2 regions of the Slackia heliotrinireducens DSM 20476 genome follow, and region 1 is predicted to be linked to the other one. Evidence: riboswitches for the same ligand, from Rfam matches in the RefSeq annotation. Region 1 holds a riboswitch; the other holds the start of a gene.
The links. Region 1 has a riboswitch for glycine ahead of SHEL_RS08755 (alanine/glycine:cation symporter family protein). Riboswitches for the same ligand answer to the same signal wherever they lie in the genome.
Positions count from the first base shown of each region.

Region 2: another riboswitch for glycine. It lies ahead of SHEL_RS12420 (YkvI family membrane protein); the one in region 1 lies ahead of SHEL_RS08755 (alanine/glycine:cation symporter family protein).

Region 1 is NC_013165.1:2,017,492-2,032,398, reverse strand. It holds gene SHEL_RS08815 (DegV family protein) at 1-327, shown strand, start outside; gene SHEL_RS08810 (MarR family winged helix-turn-helix transcriptional regulator) at 376-813, shown strand; gene SHEL_RS08805 (radical SAM/SPASM domain-containing protein) at 832-1,902, opposite strand; gene SHEL_RS08800 (hypothetical protein) at 1,931-2,689, opposite strand; gene SHEL_RS08795 (class I SAM-dependent methyltransferase) at 2,841-3,623, opposite strand; gene SHEL_RS14455 (DMT family transporter) at 3,892-5,430, shown strand; gene SHEL_RS15745 (response regulator transcription factor) at 5,510-6,286, opposite strand; gene SHEL_RS08775 (molybdopterin-containing oxidoreductase family protein) at 6,486-8,966, shown strand; gene SHEL_RS08770 (4Fe-4S dicluster domain-containing protein) at 8,970-9,590, shown strand; gene SHEL_RS08765 (TorD/DmsD family molecular chaperone) at 9,738-10,376, shown strand; gene SHEL_RS08760 (ferric reductase-like transmembrane domain-containing protein) at 10,504-11,175, shown strand; glycine riboswitch at 11,414-11,503, shown strand; gene SHEL_RS08755 (alanine/glycine:cation symporter family protein) at 11,592-13,082, shown strand; gene SHEL_RS08750 (LysR family transcriptional regulator substrate-binding protein) at 13,329-13,697, shown strand; gene SHEL_RS08745 (MurT ligase domain-containing protein) at 13,907-14,907, shown strand, end outside.
Region 2 is NC_013165.1:2,785,294-2,800,200, reverse strand. It holds gene SHEL_RS12435 (NAD(P)-binding protein) at 1-1,038, shown strand, start outside; gene fdhF (formate dehydrogenase subunit alpha) at 1,031-3,766, shown strand; gene SHEL_RS12425 (HAD family hydrolase) at 3,975-4,439, shown strand; glycine riboswitch at 4,624-4,727, shown strand; gene SHEL_RS12420 (YkvI family membrane protein) at 5,050-6,195, shown strand; gene SHEL_RS12415 (GrdX family protein) at 6,418-6,795, shown strand; gene SHEL_RS12410 (glycine/sarcosine/betaine reductase component B subunit) at 6,831-8,111, shown strand; gene grdB (glycine reductase complex selenoprotein B) at 8,122-9,435, shown strand; gene trxB (thioredoxin-disulfide reductase) at 9,829-10,770, shown strand; gene trxA (thioredoxin TrxA) at 10,822-11,145, shown strand; gene grdA (glycine/sarcosine/betaine reductase complex selenoprotein A) at 11,245-11,715, shown strand; gene grdC (glycine/sarcosine/betaine reductase complex component C subunit beta) at 11,891-13,435, shown strand; gene grdD (glycine/sarcosine/betaine reductase complex component C subunit alpha) at 13,449-14,597, shown strand; gene SHEL_RS12365 (TetR/AcrR family transcriptional regulator) at 14,777-14,907, opposite strand, start outside.

The DNA of each region.
Region 1 (14,907 bases):
TTCGCGGACGGCGTCCTGAACGTTAAGCCGGTGGTCAGGGTGAAGGAAGGTGAGATCCTGTTTCTGGGCAAGGCCCGCGGTTCCAAGAAGGCCAACAACTTTCTCATCAAACAGACGGAAGAAAGCGGAATCGACTATGCCTTGCCGATTCTACTCGGCTATACTGGGACGTCAGACGAGCAATTGCAGAACTACATAGAGGACAGCCGTGCTCTATGGGAAGATTACCGGGATGAGCTGGACTGCGCGCAGATCTGCAGCGTTGTGGGAACCCATGTGGGCCCGGGCGGCGTTGTGGCCGCGTTCTTCATGGTGCAGACTGTCTAGGGTTGTCGGCGACTGGGTATTACCGGTCCGAGGGAACTAGGTGCTTGAATGGAACGATTCGAACAATATACCTTGTCGCTTTTCACCATCAACCGGTATTGGAACAGGATTGCCGCCGAGGAGATGCAGCAATACGGCATGAAGGGCACCTATGCGCTGTACCTGGAGGTTCTGGCGGCTGCCGGCAAGGAGCTTACGGCCGCCCGCCTAGCCGAGATAACCCAGCGCGACAAGGCCGACATCTCGCGGGCCGTCGCCGTGTTTCAGGAAAAAGGCCTGGTGGAACCTTATGGTGAGAAACGCTACCGCGCCCCGATCATCCTGACGGACGAAGGCCGGGCCGTGGCCGAGCAGGTCCAGCGCAAAGCCGCTGCAACCCTCGAGGCCGCCGGCCAGGGTCTTTCCGAAGAGGTGCGTGAAAACGTGTACCAAGGCCTGGCGGTCATCGCCAAGAACATGAGGGAATTCGCCGAACGAAACGAGTGACAACCACCCGAACCTGCGTCAGTCGAAGAGCACGCCTTTCAGACAGATTTGCTGGCGGTTGGCGTCAAAATCCCAGCTATGGCAGGCGCCGCCGCGGCAGAAGCGCATGTGCTCGCAGGAGCAACACTCCTCGCAGGAGTCGCCGATATCGCGCCTGAACAAGGTGAACTCGTTTTCCCACACATCGCGTAGCCGACGCTTGCGAATGTTGCCCTGCACGGTGTCGGGTCGGCGGGGGATGTCCAGGCATGCGGCGATGTCGCCGTTGGACGTGACGCTCGCCGTGTACACGCCCGCGTTGCACAGCCAGTACCAGGGGCGCACCTCCACCTCGAAGTCCAGTCCCAGATAGTGGCTGCAGCCGTACTCCACGGGCCAGCCCTGGGCGCGCTTCTCGCGGATGAACCCGAACATGCGGCGCAAGTCGTCAGGCGTGCACATCAGGTCGGGGCGTTGCAGCGCGCGACCGATGGGTTCCACGTTGATGACGCGCCACGAATCGATGTCCACGTCGCCAAGCATGTCGAACATCGCGTCCAGCTCGTTCACGGTCACGTGGTTCACCACAGTGGTCACCTGTACGCTGGAAAAGGCGCCTTCGTCGATGAGGCTCTGCACGCCTGCCATCGCGCGGTCGAACCCGCTGGAGCTCGCGCGGAACCGGTCGTGGCTTTCAGGCGTTCCGTCTATCGATATCGAAACGGTGCGCATGCCGCATGCCGCCAGTTTGTGGGCCACTTCGGGCGTGATGAGCGTGCCGTTGCTGGTCATGCCCCAGTCGAATCCCAGCCTGTGCGCATGCCCCATGATGTCGAAGAAATCGTGGCGCAGCAAAGGCTCGCCGCCCGTGATGCACAGGTAGGGGAGCTTGTCGGCGAAGTCTATCTTCACCTGGTCTATGACGCTGCAGAATTCCTGGGTCGACAGCTCGTCGCCGCGGGCAGCGGTGCAGCTGCTGCCGCAGTGCCAGCAATGCTCGTTGCATTGCAGTGTGAGTTCCAGAAACAGCTTGCGCAGCTCGGGAGCGCGGTAAAGCTGCCGGGTGTAATCGGCCAGCTGGTTGAGGTGCTGTTCTTTCAAGGCATGCATGTGGTTTCGGCCGATCCGTATCGGTTCGTTATCGTTGCTCGTCCGCGCCCTCGGAGGGTTCGCTGGTTTCAGACTCGTTTTCCGACGTGCCGCCCTGATCGGGCTTATCGGGGTTGCCGCCGTGCTGTTCGAACCACTCCGGCGGCCCGTACACGCACACGTTCTCGTTGCTGCTGGCGATGAATTCCGGCTTGTCGGAATCATCGTAATATTCGGGCGGACCGTACACGTCGACGTTCTGGTTGTTGGTCGGGTCGTATCCGGGCTCGAACCATTCCGGAGGCCCGTACACGCACACGTTCTCGTTTTCGTCGACTACGAAGAAGCCGGGGCCGGCTGCATTTGCGGCTTCTGCCGAGGAGGGAATCGTCTGCTCGGGGTCTTTCGCGGGTTCGTAATCGACGGACTGGATGTCGGCTTCGTCAGCGTACGCGGATTGGGCGGAAGATGACGTATACGACGTCTGGCCGGTGGTTACGACCCCGGAAGAGGCGCTGGCCTGGTCGGCGTTCGCCTTATCGGCGGTTTCGGCTTCGTCCTCGGATGCGTCGGGGGATTCGTGTTCGGCTTCGTCCACAATGTCTGCGGAGTCGTTGTCGTCGAAGTATTCGGGCGGGCCGTAAACATCCTCGTTCTCGTTGTTCGCCGGATCGTAGACGGGTTCGGGGTCGGGAGGGCCGTATACGGCTACAGGCTGGTTGCAGCTGGGAATGAAGAGCGCGCCTGCCACAGCCGCCCCTGCCACCAGGGAAGATGCCGTGACGAGTCCGATTGTGCGCTTCTTCATGACGCTGCTTGCCTCCCTTTGTGCACCGATTGCACCGACCTCATTATACCGTCGAGCCATAGACGCCGCAAATTTGCGTCAGCAGGCAAGCTCGCTGACGTTGGGCATTCGTGGTTATACGAAAGGATGTTTTCGGAAATGCGAAGCGTCGCTACCAGGCGAACACGGCAATTCGGTTGTTCAGGTTCTTGCCGACGGTGGCGGCGAACAGCTTGCCGCGCAGCGTGTGCTTGCGCATCTCCTCGTTGTAGCTGCGTTCGGACACAAGCTGCATCCTCGGCTCCAGCTCGACGAATTCCGCACCAGACTTCGTGCCCCATTTGAACGTGGCGTTCGTGTTCTTGATGGCGTCGTGCTTGTCGGAATGCTTGGCCATAACCGGCGAATTCATCTCGCACACAAGCCAGCCGTGCTCGAAGCTGTCGCACAGCATGTGCAGGCATGTGGCCGTCTGCTCCTTCGTGAAATATTCGACAACGCCTTCTAGCACGATTATGTAGTCCCGGCCCTTGGGAAGCTGTGCGGTCCAGCCGCCGTCAAGCGCGTCGCCGTCCATCATGGTGCAACGCGGACGGTCTTCATACACCTTGCGTCGCACGGCGATCTGGTCGGGCAAGTCCACGTCGAACCACTCGATGCGCCCGTTGTCCACCTGGCTGAACTTGTCGTCGAAGCCGCACCCCAGGTTTATGCAGACCGCGTCGGGAAACTTCTCGATAAGCGCGCGCAGCGCATCTGCGAACATGATGGTGCGCGCCACCACGCCTTCATGGGAGAGGAAGGGGTCGTATTTGCTCACGTCCACGCCCAGGGTGCGGATGATCTCGGCCGCCTTCTCGTCTCGGATGCGCGGGTTGGGGCGCGCGGTTTCGCTTGCGCGTATGGCCAGTGTGACCAGCGCTGTCTCTTGGATGTCGCCGAATGTGATGTCCATAGGCCTCCTATCGATTGACGTGTGACGACCCTATTATATAGGTAGAAGTTAGAAAACGCTAACATTGGGTTGGGCCAATGGCGCTTGGTGTCGGAACCATCGCAGGGGTGATGTCCGATGTCGGAATTTCTGGCAGATTGAAAGAATTGGTTATACGTTAGTTATGAAATGCCAATGGATACGTTAGAATCCATCGCGTCACACGTGGCGCCTGCGGTCGCTGCGGTACAGAAACGGTATCCCCGAAGCGAAAGACGGTCTATCCTCCATGAGCCCACTGCAGGGAAACATCTGCCTTCTCGCCGTCACGTTCGTCTGGTCGTTCGAGGTGATCGTCCATGCCGCCATCCCGCACGGCATCAGCCCCTTCGCCACATCCTGCGTCACGTCGCTCATCGGTGCAGTGCTTCTGTGGGGGTACTTCTTCAGGCGCATCATCCTGGTCCTCAAATGGCATCGCGATGTGTATGCGCGCCGGCTGCTTCTGCTCGGCGTTTTGAACGCGATTTACAACGTGCTCTACCTCATCGGCCTTGAGTATTTCAACGTTTCCGTCGGCGCCTTCACGGCCTCGATGACCGCGGTCATCCTGCCGGTCATGGTCCTGGTGATGAAGCACTCCATCAGCGCGCGCAGCTGGATTTCGGCGGGAATGATCCTTTTCGGCATCTTGGTCGCGGTTTCGCCGAACGTCGGTCAAAACGAGATTCCGGGCCTGGCGCTCATGGCGTTGGGCGCCATGTTCCGAGCCCTGTTCATCGTCAAGTTGAACGAGTACGCCCAGGTGTACGATCCCGTGACGCTGGCCGCCGGCCTGACGGGCGTAAGCGCCGTCCTTTCGTTCATCCCCTGGGCAATCGTGCAGCCTGCGACCTTCCTGGCGCTGCCGTGGAGCGGCAGGCTCATCGCCACGTATTTCATCTACGGATACTTCATCGTGGCGTTCGCGACCGTGCTGAACATCTACGCCCAGAAGCGTACGTCTGCGACGCATGCGACCATCATCTACTCTACCGAGATCGTCTTCACCACCGTGTGGGCGATGTTCCTTCCCTCTGTCATCGTGCACCATGTCGAGATCACGCTGCCGGTCGTCATCGGCTGCCTGTTCGTCGTGGCGGGCAACCTGATCGAAATCTCGCCCAGCAAAGACGACGAGAAAGGCCACTGGAAGAAGGATGCTGAAGACGACGTCATGATCAGAGTTTCGCACCCGTATGCACGTCTGCTGGACAGCACGAAGACCCCGTTCGGCAGAAGCGTCTTGCTGTTCGCCGCGTTGCTCGTGGTCTACTTGGTCATTGCGCTGCCGTTCAAGGTATTGCTGGTCATACCGGGGTTCTCAGACATTCGGCCCGTGTACATGCTCTATCCCGTGTACGGCATCTTCTTCGGTGTGCCGGGATGTTTGGCCACCGCCTTCGGGAACCTCATTTGCGACGTCGTATCCGACGGCCTGCGGTTGTCATCCATATCGGGTTTCATAGCGAACTTCCTGTACCCGTACATCCTCTATATCCTGTGGACGAAGGTGCCGAAGACACGGTTCTGTCTGCGCAGACGGCGCATGTTGACGGCGTTCGTCGCAAGCTTCGCTATCTGCTCGGTCTTGCAGGCGCTGATCATCACGCCCGCTGTCGCACATTTCTATCCGGATGTGGACGCCGGCCTGTTCGCCCTTTCGGTCATAGGGAATGGAACGCTGTTCCCGTTTTTCTTCGCGGTTCCGTTCATCATGCTGATGCAGGAGGAATTGGGCTACAAGCCTCTCACCGGCCCCCGCATGGCCAAGGCGCAAGAAGCCTAGCCTGTGGCATTTGACTGAACAGGGGAATGGCGCAAAATTCGGCTGTCCGCCTCTTCAAACCCTCTTCGATCCCCCTGATTCATTGCCGACGCTCGCGCACGCGGGCAATCAGTTCGGTGCGGCTGAACACGTTGTACTTGTCGAAGATGTGCGACACGTGCTTCTTCACGGTGGCCTCGCTGATTCCCATGATGCGGGCGATCTCGGCATTCGAGCGTCCGTCTGTAATGTGCACCAGCACTTCTTGCTCGCGCGGGGTCAGCGCATCTCCCTTGGGCTTGGCGGGTTCGATGGTGCTTTTCACAATGCGGCTGTAGCGTTCCTGCGTCATGCGGCGCTTGGCGGGGGAGTCGCTGGCTATGCGGCGATCGCGCTGCCCGTCCAGAAGCCGCCAACCGCGGGAAAGCGCGCGCGGAGCCCCCGTTTCCTGTTTGAACAAATCGCAGTTCAGGGCAATAACCTGCTGTGTGAAGCTCTCGAGCGCGTTGATGAGCTCGCGGCCATGCGCTGGCTTTGTATATGTCGACCGCATCAGCATCGGGGCAATGTGCCGGGTGATGGACAGGGTGCTAGAGAGGAACGAGGCGAACAGCGTGAGTTCGGTCTCGTAGGGGTCGTCGAGCACATCGCCCGTGTGGTTCAGGTACGTGTATGCAGAATAGTCGCCCGAATCCAGGCAATCGGCGATCTCGTGGATCGCATCGACAGTCCACCCGTGAATGGCCTCGTAGTCCAGCACGTTCGCACGGGCTCGGGGGTACTCCTGCACGAACGACGCCTCAAGCTCTTCTCCGATGTCGTCGACGTTGTCCAGAAGGAACTGCGCTATTTCCTTCCATGCGGCAGTCTGTTCCATGCATGCTCCTTGGTAGTAATGCTACTTTCGTATAAGTATATACCTAAAGGGGAACAACATACTACCTGAGTAGTACGACAAAAGAGAACACCAGATACTACCTTCGATGATGTTGAAAAAGCTTCTGACCAGGCAGAATACGCAGCAGAAGGAAGCGCGGGGCAGAAGGGCCCGGCGCTCGCGATTCGAAGGGGGATATATGAGCGAACTGCTCAAGCGCGACGGTCTGAGCCGCCGCACCTTTCTGAAGGGCTCGCTGGCCGCAGGTGCGGCTGCGGGTGCAACGTACCTAACGGCATGCGCGCCTCAATCTCAGGGCGAAACCGCCGAAGAGACCGCCGCATCGGAGCAGGAGCACGTCATGACGCCGGAAGAGGCCGGAGAGCAGCTGTTCCCGGGCGTGTGCCGCGGCAACTGCTACGGCGGATGCTTCCTGAACGTGCACGTGCGCGATGGCAAGGTGGTCAAGACTTCCGCGCGCGACCTGCCGGACACCCAGTGGAACCGCATCTGCTCGAAGGGCCTTTCGCACGTGTACCGCGTGTACGACCCCGAGCGTGTGAAGTACCCCATGAAGCGCGTCGAGGGCACCGAGCGCGGCGCCGGCGAGTGGGAGCAGATCACCTGGGACGAGGCGTTCGACCTGATTGCCGAGAAGTTCACGGGCTACGCCGATGAGTTCGGCCCCGAGTCGGTGGCCTACTGGTACGGCTCTGGCAACGACAGCTTCGTGAACACCATCCAGCCGTTCATGAACATGATCGGTGCGTCGCAGGTGAACCAGACGCTGGACAACGCCATCTTCTACGCCAGCCAGAAAACCGTGGGCGTGGGCATGAACTTCAACGGCAACGAGATGACCGATCTGGTGAACGCCAAGACCATCGTCATCTGGGGCTCTAACCCCGCCGTGTCGCAGATGCAGGGCATGCACTTCTTCATGGACGCCAAAGAGGCTGGCGCCAAGCTCATCTGCATCGACCCCGTGTATTCTGCGTCGGCCGCCAAGTGCGATCAGTGGGTGCCCATCAAGCCCGGCACCGACGGTCTTTTGGCCATCGCCATCATGAATACCATCATCGAAAAGGGCTGGCACGACATCGACTTCCTGAAGGCCCACACCGTGGCCCCCTTCCTGGTGAAGGAAGACGGCAAGTACCTGCGCCTGAGCGACCTTGGCCAGGCCGAGGCCGGCAGCGAGACCGACGCCATCGTGGTCACCGACGGAAACGGCACCTTCGACGTTCCCGAGAACATCGCCGACCCCGCCATCGAGGGCACCTTCGACGCCAACGGCATCGCTGTGACCTGCGCCTACATGCTGCTGCTTGAGCGCTTGGCCCAGTACCCGGTCGACCAGGCCGTCCAGATGTGCGAAGTGCCGCTGGAGACCATCGAGCAGCTGGCCGAGGACCTGGCCGTGAACACGCCGTCCACCATCTACATGATTCTGGGCCTGGACCACTACGTGAACGGCTTCTACAACATGTACGACATCCTGTGCATCGCAGCGCTGACCGGCTGCGCCGGCACCCCGGGTTCCTACTACGGCTCCAGCGAGTGCCTGCACATGTTCTACGCGAACCCCAACGCCCAGCTGGCCGTGTCGCCCGACGCCATCGGCACCAAGTACGTTCTGCCCGCGCCGCGCATGAACGAGATTTTCGAGGCCGGCGAGTTCCTGGGCAACCCCTTCACGCTGAAGGCCCTGTGGTCGTTCCGCGCGAACATCATCGGCAACATGACCGAGGCCAGCTACACCAAGAGCTGGCTTGACAAGGTGGAGTTCCTGGTGGCCTCCGAGACCATCATGAACGACACCGCCCGCAACGCCGACCTGGTGCTTCCCGTGGCCCACTGGTTCGAGCAGGAGGACTTCGGCGCAACGTACCCGCAGAACGTCTACATCGAGTACCAGGCGAAAGCCATCGACCCGCTGTACGAGAGCAAGTCGGACTTCGACTGCATCAAGGGCATCGCGGACCGCATGGGCCTGGGCGAGTACTTCGACTTCACGCCCGCCGAGTTCTTCGACGACCACGTGGTGAACGACCTCGCGGCTTCGATGGGCATCAGCGCCGCCGCCCTGCAGGAAACGGGTGCGGTGCGCGGCCTTCCGGGCAGCGCCGAGGAGCCCTTCGTGCATGGCGCGGGCTTCGCGTTCCCGACGGCAACCGGCCGCATCCAGTTCTATGAGGAGAACCCCGCTCCCAACATGAACTTCGGCCAGACCCCCGACCTGTCCAATGAAACCTTGCCGTACTGGGAGTCGCCCAACGAGCTGCCCGGCTTCGACGACAACGAGAACGCGGGCAAGTTCCCGTTCCAGATCCTGTCCGACCACCAGAAGCTGCGCACGCACACCCAGTGGGCGAACGTCGCCGCCTCCAAGGAGATCGACCCCGAGCCCACGGCGAAGATGCATCCCGACACGGCGGCCGAGCGCGGCGTGGCCGAGGGCGACTACATCCGCGTGTTCAACGACCGCGGCTCCATGACGGTTCTGGCCCACATCAGCGAGGGCGTGCGTCCCGGCATCCTGCTGTGCTCGCGCGGCTGGGACTCCCGCTCGTTCAAGGAAGGCAGCTTCCAGAGCCTGCTCAACCATAAGGTAAGCGAAATCTGCGTTACCCAGGCGTTCTTCGACGCCGCCGGCGACTTCGAGAAAGTGGAGGCGTAAACCATGACCCGTTACGCAATGGCAGTGGACAAGACCCGCTGCATCGGATGCCATGCCTGCGCCATGGCCTGCAAGGTGAACAACAATCTGCCCAAGGACGTATGGTGGAACACGATCCGCATGTCCGAAGGCCAGCCTTTCGACTGCAGCGTCGGCGAATACGGCGGAGAGCTGAGCCTTGAATACCATCCCGTGAACTGCCAGCACTGTGCGAATCCGTCGTGCTTGACCGTGTGCCCCACGGGCGCCACGCAGCAGCGCGAGGACGGCATCGTGTGGGTGGACACCGAGCTGTGCATCGGCTGCGACTCCTGCATAAACGCATGCCCCTATGACGTGCGCCGGCATTTGGCCGACGACCTGGAGTTCTACACCGAGCACGCCATCGGCGACGTGGCAGCTCCCCAGCATGCGGCCGGCAAGGTGGGCAAGTGCGACTTCTGCAAGGGCCGCATCGACCGCGGCGAGGCGCCCGCCTGCATGGTGCTGTGCCCGGGCCGCGCCCGCTACTGGGGCGACATCGACGACCCCGAAAGCGAGATCTCCAAGGCCATCGCGGGCCGCGAGATCGAGCTCTTGTTCGAAGAGGCCGGCACCGAGCCCCAGTTCTTCTACTTCAAGTAATCCCTTGGCAAGGCCGCCCGCATCCCCCTCCTTCTTCGGCGGGCGGCCGTTGCCTTCGCAGGCGTTTGCAACATGCGCAGGCGCCTTTCTTCCAGCCGTCTTGGCGGGCCGCATGCCGGCCCGCCATCAAGCCCAAGGAGGCGCCCAATGTCCGAACCCATCGTAGAGCTTCAGGTGAAATCCGATGCCTACCGGCTGATCTCGCTGTTCCTGCACCTTCCCACGAAGGAGCTGTGGGCCGGCGTAGCCGACGGGTCCGTTGCCGCCGACGCGCAGGCCATCGTCTCCGAGCTGGGCATGGGCGAGGACGCCGTTGCGGATATGGCGGGCTTTGCAGACGCGGGTGTTTCCCTAGATGGTCTGCGTGCCGACTACACGGCTCTCTATACGAGTCCCAGCGGTCCGAAAGTTCCCATCTACGAGGCGATTTTCCGCGACCGCGACGACTTCGACACCAGCAAGCTCACGTTCATATCCCCGAACGCATTGAGCGCCGAGAGGTTCTACAGATCCTACGGCCTGAAGATGGGCGGTACGGACAACAACTCCGCCGACCATATGGCTGCCGAATGCGAGTTCGCATCGTTTTTGCTAGCGGAACAGGCCTCCGCGGTCGAAGCCTGCGACGCGGCCCGCGCCCTAAAGGCAGCCGAGACCTGGTCGGACTTCCAGGTCAGGCACCTGGCCAAATGGTCGGAGGCCTTCTTCGGGCGCAGCTTGGAGGCTGCTCGGACCCCTGCTTACCGGGCCGTCGCCAAGTTGGGCGCGCTCCTGTCCCGCATGTGACAAACACCCGAACCTTGCGTGTCACATTTTGCGGCAGCCGCCCCGGCCTCTCCTGCGCAGCCGCTTGCGGACGCGCGCCTTCAGCAGGTGCGACGGTTTCGCCGATCGCTTCCAGAAAGGAACAGACATGAGCTTCGCCATCGTTCTCGCCGTGACTGTGGCCTGCGTGTTCGTGCTGCGCAACGCCATCATGAAGTGTCCGGCCGCGTTCTATGCGCTTTCCGTCGCTGCCGTTGCGGCGCTTTTGGCGGGTGTGAACGGAATGCTGCCTGTGGCGACGCTTCGTCCGTTGGTCCTGGTGGTTCAGCGGTGCATGGTGGCGTTGGCTCTGTTCGTCGTGGTCATGTTCATAGGCGTGCTGCCGCGAGGCTCGAAGCCTGACTTGTGGCTGCGTCCGATCCGCGCCGAGCTTTCGATCATCGCGTGCATTCTCGCCCTCGGACACATGTTCCAGTACCTGCTCCCGTATGCCCGTTCGGCTTTCGGAGGCGCACTGCCGACGAGCACGATGGTGTCGTTCGTAGTGGCTTGCGTGCTGTTCGTTCTGCTGACGGTGCTGGGCGTCACGTCCTTCAGAACGGTCAAGCGCCGTATGAGCGGTCGCGTGTGGAAGAACGTGCAGCGGTTCGCCTATCTGTTCTACGGGTTGATCTACCTGCACCTGATGTTCATGCTCGCGCCGGCTGCAATGCGGGGCGGACATCAGGCGTTGGCCAGCGTGGTTGTGTATAGCGTCGTGTTCGCCGCATACACCATCCTGCGAGTAATGCGGTACCTGCTGGACAAGCGCGCCCGTTAGCACAGAAAAACGACCGAAGACGATACGCCTCGACTTTCGTCAGCTTGGTCGAGGCTTTTCGCGTGCGTTAGGCGGCGCGGAGATTTTCTGTCTCGCTTTGTGTATATTTCCTAAAACATAGAGACTATTCAATAAATATCAAAAAGCGTGTTGCGCAAACGGCTATAGAAGTGCATAATGCCGATTTGCGATTCCTATGAGGCTTTCGGAATCGGGCGTTCGGCCTGAAACCGGAAGCGGAGGAAACTCTGGAGAACTCTTAAGTGAGTGCCGAAGGTGCAAGGCTTAAACAGCCGAATCTCTCAGGCAAACGGACAGAGCAAACGCGCGTCTTTCTGCCGCGCCGTTTCTTTCTCCAGAACATATAGAGGCTCCGTGTACGTGCATGGTGTATACGGAAGGAGAAAGGTAAACGAGTGTTAGATTCATTGAACGCAACCCTGGTCGCCATCGACGACGCGGTGTGGGGCATCCCGCTGATCTGCCTTATTCTGTTCGGCGGCATCTGGCTGACCATTCGCGTCCGCGGCCTGCAGTTCCACAAGCTGGGCCGTGCGCTTCGCTACATGGTGAAGAACGAAAAGGACGGCAAGGGCGAGGTCACCAGCTTCGGAGCCCTGTGCACGGCGCTTTCGGCCACCATCGGCACCGGCAACATCGTCGGCGTGGCCACGGCGGTCGTGGCCGGCGGTCCCGGCGCCCTGTTCTGGATGTGGATTGCCGCGCTGTTTGGCATGGCCACCAAGTTCTCCGAGGGTTTGCTGGCCGTCAAGTACCGCACCCATGACGCCGAGACCGGCCATGTGCTGGGCGGCCCGTTCTACTACATCGAGCGCGGCATGGGTGCCAATTGGAAGTGGCTGGCCAAGCTTTTCGCGTTCTTCGGCGTGTGCGTCGGCCTGTTCGGCATCGGCACGTTCACGCAGGTGAACAGCATTTCCGGTGCCATCCTGTCGTTCTTCGACCCCGACAAGCAGGCCATCGCCTTCTCGCTGTTCGGCCTTGATTACTCCTGGGCGACGGTCCTCGGCGGTCTGGCCTTGGCGTTCTTCGTCGCGCTGGTCGTCATCGGCGGACTGAAGCGCATCGCCTCTGTCGCCGAGCGCGTCATTCCCGCCATGGTTGTCATCTACCTGGCGCTTTCGCTGCTGCTCATCGTCTGCAACATCACGGCGGTTCCGGCCGCGTTCGCCGAGATCTTCGCCGACGCCTTCGGGTTCCGCGCTGCTGCCGGCGGTGCCATGGGTGCCATCATCATCGCCATGCAGAAGGGCATCGCCCGCGGCATCTTCTCCAACGAGGCCGGCTTGGGTTCCGCCCCCATTGCCGCTGCGGCCGCCCAGACCAAGGAACCTGTGCGTCAGGGTCTGGTGTCTATGACCGGCACCTTCCTGGACACCATCATCGTGTGCTCCATGACCGGTCTTGCCCTGGTCATGTCCGGCGCCTACATCGACCCGACGGCCGAGGGCGCGGCGCTTACCGTGCAGGCCTTCCAGATTGGCCTGCCTTTCCTGCCCGAGGTGCTGGTGAGCTTCCTCATCATGCTGTGCATGGCCCTGTTCGGCTTCACCACCATCCTGGGCTGGGACTACTACTCCGAGCGCTGCCTCGAGTACCTGAGCGGTGGCAACATGAAGGCCGTCAAGGTCTACCGCTGGCTGTACATCCTAGCTGTGCTCATCGGCCCCTACATGACGGTTTCCGCCGTGTGGACCATCGCTGACATCTTCAACGGCCTGATGGCGCTGCCCAATATGATCGCCTTGATCGCCCTGTCCGGTGTGGTGGCTCGCGAGACTGCTGACTACCTGCGCCGTTTGAAGGAGGCGGGCGACGACGAGGACGCCATGGAGCCCTACGTCAACGACCCTGCAACATGGAAGAGCGGAGCCCCCGAGGCATAAGCTTCAGCACAACGATATGGCTGAAAAGCGCGCGGACCGACGCCATGGCCCGCGCGCTTCGTTTTTGGCGCGGCTCTTCGGGAGGCGCGCCTGGTAATCGGCTCTTGCGCGATGGCGTCGACAGTCCCGATAGGGCCCTTCGGTCGGTGTCAGTTGGCGTTTTGGCCATGTTTTGCACGAGATTCGAAGTTGTGCATTGCGGGCTCTGCCCAGATGGATTCTCCAGCGGCATAACCCCAGGTCGCGATTTCTCCCAGGAGCCGGTTTTCCGAGGTCGCTGAGGAGACGCTCATTGTTCCCGACAAGGAGATTTCGCCGCGCTTTCTCCATAGGTACTACGAAGCCATGAAGCAGGTCGGCTTCAAGGTGAAGCATGGGGGACGGGGAGAGGACTACGGCGCTGCGCTCACCCTGGTGGAATCGGGTTTGGGTTTCGGTTGCATTCCGATTTCCTTCTGCAGGAATGATTCCCGGTTCAAAGCGATTCCCTTCAACGATCTGGATGTTCATTTGAGCTATCGCCTTGCTTGGGCTCGCGAGAACGTGAGTGCAGCCACATCGACGTTCGCCAGTTTTCTTGAAAACGAAGACTGGCCCTGCGACGCCGTGGAATAATCGGGGGTATCGGGCGGGACGACGGGGACGGAGCCTTTTGTCCCGTGCGCTGCGCGGGACAAAAGGCTCCGTCCCCGTCGTCCCGCGCCTCGTCGTCCTGCGGCGAAAGATTACATCCTTGTGAACTCTTGCTCCTGCGCAGGTGCCCATGGGCTGCTTCTGCTATCCTCGTGCGTTAATGAATTCCGAAACGATTCCGAGGTACCGAGATGTCTATTAGAACGTCTGCTGCGATCGCCGTGTGCCACGCCGCGTACAACGCCATGCGTGCTTTGGGCCGAAACGGCCGTGCGCTTCCCGGCATGATTGCCATGAAGATTGACGGCAACATCATCCATAAGCTGAGCGATGGCCACAAGACCATCATGATCAGCGGCACCAACGGCAAGACCACCACCACCCACATGGTGCAGCAGGCCATCATCAACACGTTCGGCGGGGCGGCCTACGACCCCTCCAGCACCAACCTGGAGCAGGGCATTGCCACCACGCTGTGCCTGGACAGCACTATCGGCGGCAAGCGCAAGAGCGACTGGGCCGTCATCGAAAGCGACGAGGGGGCCTCGAAGATCCTCATGCCTGCAACGTTTCCGCAGGTCCTGGTCGTGACCAATCTGTACCGCGACCAGGTGGACCGTTATCCCACCTGGACTACGGCCCGCGACTACATCATCGAGGCCATCAAGAAGTCGCCCGACACCGTGCTGGTGCTCGACGCTGACTGCCAGGTGACGGCATCGATCGCCGATTTCGTGCCCAACAAGGTGGTGTGGTACGGCATGGAGTGCGACGCCTACGACGACGGCGTGGCCGACTTTGACGAGCAGGTGGACTGCATCAAGTGCGGCGAGCCTCTGTCCTTCGAGCACCGCACTTTCGCTCATCTGGGAACGTTCACGTGTCCGAGCTGCGGATATACGCACCATAAGGCCGACATCGCCGTGGTGGGCATAACCGACAAGCAGGAGAAGAGCTGCACGCTCACGCTGCGGGTCCACGACCATGAGCTTACCCTGCCGGTGAACGTGCGCGCCGGCTACGACGTCTACAACGCGGTGGCCGCCTTTGCGGGCCTTACCACGCTGGGTCTGACCGAACAGCAGGCGGCCGATGCGCTGGCGCACTTCAAGCACGCCGCGCACCGCTTCGAGATCTTCAACGTGGAAGGCACCGAGGCGCGTCTGTTGCTCATGAAGAACACCGCGGGCTG
Region 2 (14,907 bases), 770 kb from region 1:
GGCATCCCGGCCTACCGTTTCCCGCGCGAGCGCATCGACCAGGACATTCGCGCCATCCTTTCCGTGGGCGGCATCGATGTCCGTTACGAGACCATAATCGACGACGTCGAAATGGCCCGTCTCTCCTATGATTACGACGCCATCTATGTAGCCGTGGGCGCCCAGGGCGGCAAGAGCCTCAAGATCGACGGCGTCGACGCCAACGGCGTCATGAGCGCGGTTCAGCTGCTGGAGCGCATCGGCGACGGCGACTATCCCGACTTCTCGGGCAAGAAGGTCGTCGTCATCGGCGGCGGCAACGTGGCCATGGACTGCGCCCGCACCAGCGTGCGTGCCGGGGCCGAAGAGGTCACCGTCGCGTATCGTCGTCGCATCGAGGACATGACGGCCCTTCATGAGGAAATCGAAGGCGCCATGTCCGAAGGCGTCGAGTTCATGACGCTGCAGTCGCCTTTGCGCATCGAGAAGGACGAGGACGGCAACGTGGCAGCCCTGATCTGCCAGCCCCAATACATCGGCGCCGTGAAGCGCGGACGTCCGGCTCCGGTGGATGCCAACAAGCCGACCGTGCGGCTCGAGGCGGACATCATCCTGATCGCCGTCGGCCAGGACATCCATTCCGCGCCTTTCGAGAAGTTCGGCATGAAGGCGGAGCGCACCCGCTTCGTCGCAGACGAGAATCTGCGTGCCGAAGGCTTCAAGAACATCTTCGTCGGCGGCGACTGCCAAACCGGTCCCAAATCGGCCATCATGGCCATCGGCGCCGGCAAGGTGGCTGCTCGCAACATCGACGAGTACCTGGGCTTCCATCACAAGCTCGACCCCGAGGTCGAGGTGCCCAAGGCCCGTCCCAACGTTCGCGAGGCCTACGGCCGCGTAAACATCGTCGAGCGTCCGGCCCGCGAGCGCGGCCGCGACTTCGACCATATCGAGATTCCCCTCTGCGAAGAGGAGGTCATGCAGGAGTGCAGTCGTTGCTTGCGTTGCGATGCCTTCGGTTGCGGAGTTTTGGAAGGGGGTAGGGTCCAGTATGTCTAACAAGAAGATGAACGTCAACGTTACCATCGATGGCATCCAGCTTTCGGTACCTGAGGATTTCACCATCCTGGCAGCCGCCAAGAAGGCCGGCATCCGCATCCCGACGTTGTGCTTCATGAAGGACGTCTCCGACATCGGCATGTGTCGCGTCTGCAGTGTCGAAGTCGAAGGGCAGGACAACCTGGTCGCCGCGTGCAAGACGCCGGTGGCCGAAGGTATGGAGGTGCGCACCTCCACCGAGCGCGTCCAGTCCTACCGTAAAATGATGCTCCAACTGGTGCTTGCCGAGCACGGCCTCGATTCGACCAACTACTGCTTCAGCTGCGCCAAGAACGGTGTCTGCGAGCTGCAGAACATCTGCCGCGAGCTGGGCGTGACCGAATCCGCCTTCGCTCCCGAGAAGCCCAAGGCCCGCAAGCCCATTCTGGATTCGAACCCGTTCTTGTCGTTCGATCCCAACCTGTGCATCCAGTGCCAGCGTTGCGTGGGCGCCTGCAACAACCAGGCCCACAACCATACGCTGCAGACGGGCAAGAAGGGCCTTCGCACGAAGATTCTGGCTCCCTTCGGACCTGATTGGAAGGCGACCACCTGCGAGAGCTGCGGCAACTGCGCCCAGGCGTGCCCGACGGGCGCCCTTACCCTGAAGCGCCGCAAGCAGTACCGCGAGTGGGAGGTCACCAAGACCCGCACCACGTGCCCGCATTGCGCTGTGGGCTGCCAGCTTGACCTGGTGGTTAAGGACGGCGTCATCGTTGATGCCGAGGCGGCGCCCGGTCCTTCCAACCGCGCCATGCTGTGCGTCAAGGGCCGTTCGGGGAGCTTCGACTTCGTCCACTCGCCCGACCGCATCACCACGCCGCTGGTCAAGAACAAGCTGACCGGCGAATTTGAGCCTGCCAGCTGGGATGACGCTCTGAATCTGGTGGCAAGCAAATTCACGGAGCTCCGAGATGAGTTTGGAGGTGACGCGCTGGCGGCCTTCGCATGTTCCCGTTCCACCAACGAGGACGTGTACATGCTCATGAAGATGGCCCGCACGGTGTTCAAAACGAACAGCGTTGACAACTGCGCACGTGTTTGACACGCTCCGACGGTCGCCGGTCTGGCGATGACTCTCGGTTCTGGTGCGATGACGAACACCATTGAAGATATTACGCAAGCCTCCGACGTCATCATGTTGGTTGGCAGCAACCCCGAAGAAGCGCATCCTGTGCTCGGCATGCAGGTACGCAAGGCCGTTGAGAACGGCACGAAACTCATCTTGGTCGACCCCCGCGACATCGGTTTGGCCAAGTACGCCGATATCCACCTGAAGCTGCGCCCCGGCACCAACGTCGCCTTCGCGAACGGCGTGGTGCATATCCTGATCAAGGAAGGTCTGGTCGACGAAGAGTACGTGGCCAGCCGCACCAGCGGCTTCGAGGAGCTGGCGAAGATGGTCGAGAGCTACACGCCTGAGCGTGTCGCGGAAATCTGCCATATCGACGTGCGCGACCTGATTGCAGCCGCCAAGCTGTACGGCAGCGCCGACGCCGCTCCCATCATGTACTGTCTGGGTGTTACGGAGCATTCCACCGGCACCGAAGGCGTCATGAGCCTGTCCAACATCGCGATGGTCAACGGCAAGCTGGGCAAACCCGGCTGCGGCGTGAACCCCATCCGCGGTCAGAACAACGTGCAGGGCGCCTGCGACATGGGTGCTCAGCCCAATACCTTCACGGGCTACCAGAAGGTCGCAGACCCAGCCGTGGTCGAGAAGTTCGAAAAGGCGTGGGGAACCTTCCTCAATCCCAACGAGGGTACGAAGGCCACAGAGGTGTTCCCGGCCGCCATCGAGGGCCGCATCAAAGGTCTGTACCTGTTCGGCGAGGACCCAGTTCGTACCGATCCCGACACGAACCACGTGATCAAGGCTCTGACCAGCCTGGACTTCTTCGTGGTTCAGGAACTGTTCATGACCGAGACTGCCAAGCTGGCCGACGTCATTCTGCCTGGCCGCAGCTTTGCGGAAAAGGAAGGCACGTTCAGCAACACCGAGCGCCGCGTGCAGCGCGTGCGCAAGGCCGTGAACGGACCCGCCGGCCCGCAGCTTGATACCTGGATCTTCACGGAGATCATGCAGCGCATGGAATACGACCAGCCGCATCTGACCGCATCCGAGATCATGGACGAGATATCGTCGCTCACCCCGAGCTTCGGCGGCATCACCCATGCTCGCCTGGACAGCGCGGAGGTCGACGGTCGCGGCCTGCAGTGGCCCTGCCCGACGCCTGAGCATCCTGGCACGCCCATCATGCATGTGGGCAAGTTCGCCAAGGGCCTCGGCACGTATTCTACGGCCGAGTACCGGCCCAGCGTGGAGCTGCCGGACAAGGAGTATCCGCTCATGCTCACGACGGGCCGCATCCTGTATCACTACAACGCCTGCGCCATGACGGCCCGCACCGAAGGGCTCAACGAGATCGCCAACAGCTCGTTCATCGAAATCAACACGGCCGATGCCGAACAGCTCGGCATTGCTGACGGCGATCGCGTCAAGGTGGAGTCGCGTCGTGCGGCCATCGAGTCCACGGCCCGCGTGTCCGACAAGACGAATCCGGGCGAAACCTGGATGCCGTTCCACTTCCAGGACGGCAACAGCAACTGGCTCACCAATGCCGCGCTTGACAACATCGCCAAGGCGCCTGAGTTCAAGGTCTGCGCCATTCGCGTCGCGAAGGCGTAAGGCCGACTCGACGGCAAGCGCGTGCTGGCTACGCTTGAAATAGGTGCAACGGGGGTTTCGGCACATGCTGGAATCCCCGTTGTCGTTTATGCCGCAAGGGGAGCGGAATCGTTCCGCACCGTCCCGTAACGGCACCCTTCTGGGAAGCGTGTTCCCGAAGCATCCGTCCCATGCTGTATGATGGCCTGGCGACGGAAGAGGGGACATCATGAGAATCGACATTCCAGGCTGGGCCACAGTGGACATAGAGTACGTGATTTGCGACTACAACGGAACCATCGCCGTGGACGGCATGCTCATCCCCGAGCTGGCGCCTCGGTTGGAGCGCCTGGCGCAACTGGTGGAGGTGCATGTGCTTACCGCGGACACCTTCGGCACCGTGCGTGAGCAGTGCGCTCCCTTCGACGTGCAGGTGGACGTGTTCCCGTCCGATCACGCGGCTCTGAGCAAGCAGCAGGTGGCGGCATCGCTGCCTGGGGGCGTGTGTTGTCTTGGCAACGGCTTCAACGACAGGCTTATGTTTCAGGAGGCCGACCTCGCCATCGCCATTATGGAGCACGAAGGCGCAAGCGTTGTCTCGCTGAACTGCGCAGATGTGGTTGTGAGCCGGGCGGCGGACGCATTTGACCTGCTTTTGAATCCCAAGCGGCTCATCGCCACGCTGCGCGGCTGATTCGCCCGCAAATCGGTTTGGGCGATAGGTTTTCAGCGCCGAGCGCAGGGTTTTTCGTCTCGGCTTATGCCGAAGCCGAACGGCGAATATGATGCCAATATTTAATTACCGCGATTATAAAATAAACTTGCGGATAACTATTGATATTTTGAATTCATATTATGTATAGTAATCCCCACATTAAGAGTTGTGTCCAAGAGAGAGTCGGTAACGACCGCTGAAGAGGCAAGCGCTTTGGAGTGGCAAGCAAGGCGTGAAACTTTCAAGCAAAAGGACTGGACTCAACTAAAGATTCTGGATTCGTAGAAGACAGAAGGGATGCCGTAGGGCGGAGGAGTCCTGCTGCATCCCTTTTTTTTGTTTTCGATTCGGCATGCGCAGGTTAAGCGCTCGCTAAACAACGGGAAAACAGAAGGCAGCCGAACCCCGATAGGGGTCTGGGACCTTTTTGTCTAAAACAGGACCTCGGCTTGAAGGGAGGTGGTTTATAGGAGAAGCGCATCGATGAGATTCACGTCTCTGGCCTCGGGAAACGCGCTGTCGCTTCCAGGACGGCACCGTTTGGGGTCTCACTTATATGTTTTGAAGTTCTAATCTGGAAGGGGTATCTATGCAGGACAAGAAGAACAGCATAGGACTCGTATGCACGTACATCGGCGCAACGTGTGCGCTGGCAATCGGAGCGGGCTTCTCGTCCGGTCAGGAGTTGCTGCAGTACTTCGTGGCGTACGGCTGGCAGATGATTCTGGTGGCCGCGATGTTCGCTTTCATTTTCATCTTCGTAAACTATCAGTGCGCTGCCAGAGGAAGGCAGCTCAACCTGTCCCAGGGCACAGAGATCTTCGACGTGTTCTGTGGAAAGCACCTTGGTAAAGTGTTCAACTGGTTCACCGGCGTGTTCTGCTACCTGTCGTTCATCATCATGATTTCGGGTGCAGGCACAACTCTGTACGAGCAGTACGGCGTGCCCGTAATCGTCGGTTCATGCGTCATGGCCGTGCTTGCGGTGCTTGTCGCCATCATGGGTTTGCGTGGCATCGTCAACGTCATTTCGAAGGTTGCCCCTGTCATCATCGTACTCGTGCTCGGCATCGCCATCATCACCATCGCGACCCACTTCGACAGCATCGGCTCCGGCATTGCTGCCGTCGAAGCGGGAACCTACAGCGACGTTATGGAGAAGGTCGGCGGCAACTGGTTCATGGCCGGTCTGTCTTACGGCGGCTTCATGATCCTGTGGTTCGTCACGTTCATGGCTAACCTCGGTCGCGAAAGCCGCGAGAAGGGCGATTTCAAAGAGCTCATCATCGGCAACGTCATCGGCTCGATGATCTACACGATCGCTTGCGTCGTCGGCGCTTGCGCACTGGCTTCCGAAATCGACCTTACGGCATCCCTGGGCATCCCCAACCTGGTTCTTGCGAATCAGATTTGGGCCCCGCTCGCGTCCATTTTCGCCGTGATCATCTATGCGGCCATCTTCACGAGCGCATGCCCCTTGCTGTACAACGCCGTCACCACGGTCTCGAACGAAGGCAGCAACCGCTATCGCATCATCGTGATCGCCGGTGCCGCCATCGCTCTGGTCACTGCGGTGTTCGTTCCGTACCAGGGTCTGGTGAACATGATTTACGGCTATTGCGGCTACATCGGAGGCATCCTGTTCTTCATCATTCTGGTCCGCGGCATTCAGATGTTTGCCACCGGCCAGACGCGTGAGGACGCTCCTGCCGCAGAGGGAAGTGAAGCAAAGTAATGAGGACAGACATCTCGTCAAAGGTAAAGGGCTCCTGCGCATTGCAAAAGGAAACGGTTCTCGGCCCTATCGTTTCCGAAGCTGCACGAAGCCCGAAGAGCCTGAGGCAAGGTGCACAGGAGTCCCGAACGACGCTTTAAGGACCGTTTCGAACTCGCAATTCAGATATTCGGTCCATTAAAACGCTATCGATTGACAGGATACATGGCGAAGGGAGGTTTTGTGAAGTACTTCGTGTTAACAAACAATCCAATGGTACAGGAGGAGGTTGCTCCTGGAACCAAGGTGGTTTTTAAAGCTGTTGGTTTCAAACAGATTTTGGAAGAAGCGGCCCGTTACATCGAGGGGGGCCACCAGCTGCTTACGCATCCGCTTTCGGGCAGCGTAAAGCCGGGGGAGACACCCTACAAATCGATGCTACTGGCTAACGAGGCTGCAGAGACCATGGATTCCGCCTCGGTGCGTCTTATCTCCAGCGCCATTGCGGCTTGCGACAAGTTCACGGACAAGTCGCAGGCCTACAACGAACAAACCCTTCGTGATTTGCAAGTAGTCGATCTCTCGCTCATCAGCGGGGCAATGGGCTCCGCACAAGCGTAGCGGGAAGCGTAACGATTTTTCGAAAGAGGAAATCAATGAAACTAACGTTAGGAAAGATTCACATCCAAGACATCGTGTTTTCGGATGAGACGAAACTGGAAAACGGCGTGCTGCACGTCAATGCTCAGGAATATGAGCAGATGGTTCTTGAGGACGAGAAGATCGCTACGGTGAGCTTCGACATCGCCAAGCCCGGCGAGTCGGTGCGCATCACCCCGGTCAAGGACGTCATCGAGCCTCGCGTCAAGGTCGAAGGCCCCGGCGGAATCTTCCCGGGCATGATCGCCGACGTCGAGACGGTCGGATCCGGCAGGACCCATGCGCTTTCCGGCATGGCCCTTGTTACTGCCGGCCCCATCGTCGGCTTCCAGGAGGGCATCGTCGACATGAGCGGCCCCGGCGCCGACTACACGCCCTTCTCCAAGACGCTCAACCTCGTGATGGTCTGCACGCCTGTTGAGGGCATCGAGTCCCATGACTACGAGCGTGCTGTCCGCATGGCTGGATTCCGCGTCGCCTGCTCCCTCGGCGAGCTCGGTCGCGATGTCGAGCCGGACGAGATCGAAGAGTTCGAAACCCCCGACTTCGTGGAGGGCATGAACCAGTTCGCTGGCCTGCCGCGCGTTGCATATGTCCAGATGCTCCAGAGTCAGGGCCTGCTGCATGACACCTATGTATATGGTGTTGACGCGAAGCGGATCCTGCCGACGATTCTGTATCCGACCGAGTCGATGGACGGCGCAATCGTTTCCGGCAACTGCGTGTCCGCCTGCGACAAGAACCCCACCTACATCCATCTGAACAACGGTGTGGTCAGGGACCTGTTCGCCGAGCACGGCAAGACGCTGAACTTCGTCGCGCACATCATCACCAACGAGAACGTCTACCTGGCTGACAAGGAACGTTCTTCCAACCAGACCGCGAAGCTGTGCCGCATGCTCGGCCTCGACGGCGTAATCGTTTCCCAGGAAGGCTTCGGCAACCCCGACACCGACCTGATCATGAACTGCAAGAAGATCGAGGCGCAGGGTGTCAAGACGGTCATCATCACCGACGAGTACGCAGGCCGCGACGGCAAGTCCCAGTCTCTGGCCGACGCCGACGCCGCAGCCGATGCCGTGGTCACCGGCGGCAACGCCAACCAGGTCATCACGCTGCCCCCGATGGACAAGGTCATCGGCACGCTTGACTACGTCAACAAGATTGCCGGCGCAAGCGCAGATACGTTGCAGGAAGACGGTTCGCTCGTCGTGGAGCTGCAGGTCATCACCGGCGCGACCAACGAGACCGGTTTCAACATGCTGAGCGCCCGCTAGGAGTCATACCATGGAAAAAATCAAAGTACTACATTACATCAACCAGTTCTTCGCCCAGATCGGCGGCGAAGAAGAGGCCGACCATCCCGTCGAGTTCTTCGAGGGCGAGGTCAAAGGTCCGGGTCTTGCGTTCATGCAGCAGTTCGGCGAAGAGGCTGAGATTGTCGGCACCATCGTGTGCGGCGACGGCTACTTCAACGAGCACATCGACGACACGCTTGCGAAGGTCCTGGAGTTCGTCGACCGCGTTCATCCCGACCTGCTCATCGCAGGCCCCGCGTTCAACGCCGGCCGCTACGGCGTAGCTTGCGGCGCGGTTGCCTCTGCAGTTCAGGAGAAGCTCGGCATTCCGGCTCTGACCGGCATGTACATTGAGAACCCTGGCGTTGACATGTACAGGGACAAGGTCGTCATCGCATCGACCAAGAACAGCGCCGCCGGCATGCGTGCCGCCGTCAAGTCCATGGCTCCGCTCGCTCTCAAGCTTGCACGCCATGAGCAGATCGGCGCATCCTGCGAAGACGGGTACATTTCCCAGGGTATCCGCGTGAACTTCTTCGAGAAGAAGCGTGGTTCGAAGCGTGCTGTCGAGATGCTGCTCGCAAAGCTGGCCGGCAAGCCCTACACCACCGAGTATCCGATGCCGAACTTCGACCGCGTCGATCCTCAGCCGGCCGTGGTTGACCTCTCCAAGGCCACCATCGCCCTGGTCACTTCCGGCGGTATCGTGCCCAAGGGCAACCCGGACCTCATCGAGAGCTCCAGCGCGTCCCACTACGGCGAATACGACATCACCGGCGTCGACGATCTGACCAGCGACACCTACGAGACCGCTCATGGCGGATACGACCCGACCTACGCCAACGACGACGCAGACCGCGTTCTGCCTGTCGACGTTCTGCGCGACATGGAGCGTGAAGGCCGCATCGGCAAGCTTCACAACAAGTTCTACACCACGGTCGGCAACGGCACCGCTGTCGCGTCGGCCAAGGCCTTTGCTGCCGAAATCGGGCAGAAGCTCGTGGCATCAGGCGTGGATGCCGTTATCTTGACCAGCACTTGAGGCACTTGCACGCGTTGCGGTGCAACGATGGTTAAAGAAATTGAACGTGCCGGCCTGCCCGTGGTGCACATCTGCACGGTCACTCCGATCTCCATGACGGTTGGCGCAAACCGCATTGTCCCGGCGGTTGCCATTCCGCATCCCCTCGGCAATCCTGCATTGTCGGCCGATGAGGAGAAGAAGCTTCGCCGCTCGATCGTCGAGAAGGCTCTGAACGCCTTGGCGACGCCCGTCGACGGCCAGGTGGTTTTTAAGGACTAATCGTCCTGTTCCAAGCTTTGTCCCACACCGGGGCACAGCTGACGCTGATGCTCCGGTGTGGGACGATAACGGGACACATGCTCTGATTGACTTGGAGTTTAGGTTTTACGATTGCCTATGGTGTTTTGGTCGGAAAACAGCTACTATGAAACGTGTAAAAAGGTGCAGTATTCACTCGTAGAAGGCGGTGATTGGCTGTGTTCCGATTGGCAATTGTGTGCAATCTCCACACAAGACTTCAGAAATCACAAAGTTGCGTCTAATTGATTATTAAGTATTGATATTGCCATAAAAAAATACTATAATCGCGATAAGTTAACTTGCGAACGAGCTACTCGGAGATCGCAAGACTGGATGACCGAAAACGGTCCTAATGTGAGGAGCGAAACAGGCATGGAAAACGTATACGACGTCATTATCTTGGGTGCTGGTCCCGCAGGTTTGGCCGCAGGCCTCTATGCCGGCCGTAGCCGCATGAACGCCCTCCTGATCGAAAAGGGTCAGGACGGTGGCCAGATTGCTACCACCAGCGAAATCGAGAACTATCCTGGACAGGCTGTTGACACTGAAGAGTCCGGCCCGTCTCTGATCGCTCGTATGAGCAAGCAGGTCGAGCACTTCGGCTGCAACCGTGTCGCTGACACCGTCACCGCTGTCGAGCTCCAGGGCGACGTCAAGAAGGTCATCGGCAAGAAGGGTGAGTACTGCGCCAAGTCCATCATCCTCGCCACCGGCGCACATTCCCGTCCCATCGGCTGCGAGAACGAAGCTCAGTTCGTGGGCAAGGGCATCTCCTTCTGCGCCACCTGCGACGCTAACTTCTTCACCGACCTCGAGGTCTACGTGGTCGGCGGCGGCGACAGCGCCGTTGAAGAGGCCATGTACCTCACCGGCTTTGCTCGCAAGGTCACCATCATCCATCGTCGTGACGAGCTGCGCGCTGCCAAGTCCATCCAGGAGAAGGCTTTCGCCAATCCGAAGCTCAACTTCATGTGGGACAGCGTCGTCGAGGAAGTTGGCGGCGACGAAGGCGTCCTCGCTACCATGAAGGTTCGCAACGTCAAGACCGACGAAGTCACCGTCATCGAGGCTGACGAGGACGACGGCATGTTCGGCCTGTTCGGCTTCATCGGCTTCCTGCCCAACACCGACCTCTATGAGGGCCAGATTGAGCTGGAGCGCGGCTATGTCGTGACCGACGACAACATGAAGACCAACGTCCCCGGCGTTTTCGCCGCTGGCGACCTCCGCAAGAAGAGCCTGCGCCAGGTTGTCACCGCCGCTGCCGACGGTGCCATCGCCGCTACTCAGGCCCTGAAGTACTGCGAAGACTAAGCAACTGTATCGGTTTTAGATTACCAAGTCTTTTAGATAGGAGAAACAATCATGAGCATGCTCGAACTCGATAAGAAGACCTTTGCTCCCGAGGTTCTGGAAGCCGAAGGCACCATCCTCGTTGACTTCTACGGCGACGGCTGCGTCCCCTGCGCCGCCCTGATGCCCCATGTGCATGAGCTCTCTGACAAGTACGACGGTCAGCTGAAGTTCTGCGCTCTGAACACCACCAAGGCTCGTCGCGTTGCCATCGGCCAGCAGGTCGTCGGTCTGCCCACCGTCGCCATCTACAAGAATGGCGAGAAGGTCGAAGAGGTCTGCAAGGACGACGCTACCCCCGAGTCTGTCGAGGAAATGATCAAGCGCAACCTCTAAGTTGTAGCTCTTAGTTCTTATTTTTAGTCATCAACGTGATGCCAGTGCACGTTGACATACAGTATCAAGTTTTGGTTTGAGAAACGGAAAGGAGTGAAGATGAGCATTTTAGCCGGTAAAAAAGTTGTTGTAATTGGCGACCGTGACGGTGTGCCGGGCGAGGCCATTTCTGCCTGCGTCGAGACGGCTGGCGGCGAAGTCGTATTCTCTTCGACTGAGTGCTTCGTCTGAACGGCGGCAGGCGCCATGGACCTGGAGAACCAGAGGAGGGTTAAGGAATTCGCTGAGCAGTTTGGCCCCGAGAACGTTGTTGTTGTCGTGGGTGCATCTGAGGGCGAAGCTGCCGGTCTGGCCGCAGAGACGGTCGAGGCTGGAGACCCCACGTTCGCTGGTCCGTTGACGGGAGTCCAGTTGGGACTCGCTTGCTACCACGTGTGCGAACCTGAAATGAAGGAAGAATTCGACGAAGCAGTCTACGAAGATCAAGTAGGCATGATGGAAATGGTCCTCGATGTTGACGACATCATCGAGGAGATGACAGGCATTCGCGAAGACTACTGCAAGTACTAATTAGCAGGTTCTCACGAACACGCGATCAAACCAGGAATCGGGGCGGCATCGCTGCCGCCCCGATTCTCATTACACCATCTAATAGACCGCAGGCAATCTATGAGGTGCTTCTAGATAACGTGTTTCTGGTTCACCTTCATCCGGAGCCCACGGTTCTCACGAATGCGAGGTAAACATGAAAAGCGTTATCAAAGGCACCGGCTACGTGCTGGTGCATACCCCCGACATGGTCATCGAGAACGGTGCCACTCAGACCACTGAGCGTGTGGTCAACCCCGAAGGCGAGTATCTCAAGGCCCTTCCCAACCACATTCGTACGTGGGAGCAGGTCCTGGAGTACTGGCCTAATCAGGTTTATATTGGAAACAAGACCCCTGATGAGCTGAAGGAAGTTCCTTTCCCCTGGTACGACAAGCCCTGCGACGTGAAGGATCGTTACGGCAAGTTCGGCCAGATGATGCCCCAGGCCGAGTTCTACCTGCTCATGCAGGTCAGCGACGTTTTCGACCTGGTCGACCTCGAGGCTGGCTTTGTGGCCGCCAACAAGGAAGCCTTCTTCGCTAACAAGATGATTTCCGAGGATCTTGCTGCTCGCGTCAAGGACGGCGTCGACATCGACTCCATCAAGCATCACATCGACGAAGAGGCTGCTGAGCCTCTGTTCATGAACGGCGAGGTCGTCGGCTGCGTCAAGCGCGCACATGAGATCGACGTGAACCTCTCCGCCCACACCATGCTGGAGAACATCGTCTCCAAGGCATCCTCCGTTCTGGCTCTGCTGACCGCTATCGATTCCACCGGCATTGCCAAGGGCGACATCCAGTACGTCATCGACTGCTCCGAGGAAGCCTGCGGCGACGTCCTGCAGCGTGGCGGCGGCAACTTCGCTAAGGCAGCTGCTGAAATCGCCGGCCTGGAGAACGCAACGGGTTCCGACACCCGCGGCTTCTGCGCTGGCCCCTCTCATGCTCTGATCGAGGCTGCTTCTCTGGTTCAGTCTGGCGCTTACGACTGCGTCGCCGTCACCGCTGGTGGCTGCACCGCTAAGCTGGGCATGAACGGCAAGAGCCACGTCGAGAAGGGCATGCCTGTCCTCGAGGACATGTTGGGCGGCTTCTGCATCATCCTGGGCGCCAACGACGGCGTGAACCCCGAGATCAACCTCGAGGCCATCGGCCGCCACACCGTCGGCACCGGCTCTGCTCCGCAGGCCGTTATCCAGAGCCTCGCCTACAACCCTCTGGAGAAGCTGGGCCTCAAGGCCACCGACATCGACCGCTTCTCTCCCGAGATGCAGAACCCCGACATCACCAAGCCCGCCGGCGCCGGCGACGTGCCCGAGGCCAACTACAAGATGATCGCTGCTCTGGGCGTCAAGAAGGGCGAGATCGAGAAGAAGGAAATGCCGAACTTCATCAAGGAGCATGGCATCACCGGCTTCGCACCTACTCAGGGCCATATCCCCTCTGGTGTGCCTTCGATCGGCTTCCTGCGTGACCTTATGCTCGCCGGCGACATCCAGCGCGCTATGATTATCGGCAAGGGCTCCCTGTTCCTGGGCCGCCTGACCAACCTGTTCGACGGCACCTCCTTCATCATCCAGGCCAACAGCGGCGAGACTCAGACCGCTGCTGCCGATGAGGGCGAGGTCCGCGGCATGGTCGCCAAGTTCATGCGCGAGTTCGCCGAGAGCATGCTCGAAGCCGCAGACGCGGAATAAAGGGGGGTTTTATATGAGCTCTCTGGAAAAGAAAGTCGCCGAGGTCTTCATGGAGATCGCCGACGGCATGGAGACTGGCCAGTTCGGCGCACGCCCGAAAATTGCCCTGACCGGCATGGGCAGCGAGCATGGCGAAGAGAACTCCATGGCCGCCGCTCGCATCGCTGCTGAGGCTGGCGTCGACGTGTACTACATCGGTACCCTGGAAGATCCCGCCGTCACCACCGTCAAGGTTGCTGACGACGAAGAAGGTCATGCCAAGATGGACGAGCTGCTTGAAAGCGGCGAAATCGACGGCGCTGTGACCATGCACTATCCGTTCCCCATCGGTGTCAGCACCGTTGGTCGTGCCATCACTCCGGCCTTTGGCCGCGAAATGTTCATCGCGAACACCACCGGCACCTCCTCGGGCGACCGCATTGAAGGCATGATTCTGAATGCCATCTACGGCATCATCACCGCTAAGGCCAGCGGCATTGAGAACCCCACCGTGGGCATCCTCAACGTCGACGGCGCACGTCAGTGCGAACTGGCTCTGAAGGAGCTTGCGGAGAATGGTTACCCCATCACCTTCGCCGAGTCCTCCCGTGCCGACGGCGGCTGCGTCCTGCGCGGCAATGACGTCCTGCGTGGCACCCCGGACATCCTGGTGACCGACTCCCTCACGGGTAACGTCCTCACCAAGATGCTGGCAGCCTTCACCTCCGGCGGTTCCTTCGAGACCACCGGCTACGGCTACGGCCCCGGCATCGGCAAGGGCTACGACAAGCTCGTGCTGATCATCTCCCGTGCTTCCGGCGCTCCGCTGGTTGCCAACGCTCTGAAGTTCGCTGGCGACCTGGTGAAGAACAACGTCTTCGCAATTGCCAAGGCTGAGTTCGCCGCCGCTGAGAAGGCCGGTTTGGCAGAGGCTATCGCCAAGCGTAAGCCGAAGCCCGCTGCTGCCGCTGAAGAGGAAGTCGCTGCTCCTCCCAAGGAGCCCTGCACCTCCTCCATCCCCGGCATCGAGGTCATGGACCTGGAAGACGCCGTCAAGGCCCTGTGGAAGGTCGGCATCTACGCCGAATCCGGCATGGGCTGCACCGGCCCGCTCGTCATGATGAGCGACGCCAACTTCGAGCGTGCTGCCGAGGTTCTGAAGGAAGCTGGCTACATCGGCTAGTTTTCGCTAAGACGATCGAAGCTGCTTGACGGCAACGGCATCGAAAAGCGCTGATAGGGCGCGGTGGGTTTCATACCTACCGCGCCTTTTTGTATGCAGGGCAAAAAAGATGGCCCCGTAGGGCCATCTTTAACGATTACGGATGTGGGCGGTGCGCTCTTGGTTGCTAGGGATACGGCTTATTCCGCCTCCGAGGTGCGTAAGAGAAAAAGCGCGCCCTTCATGAAGCGGTCGGTAAGCGCCTGGACATCTTCCTCAGAAAGATTGCGCTCGCAGGCATCCATGAGGAAAGAACGGAAATATGCGATGG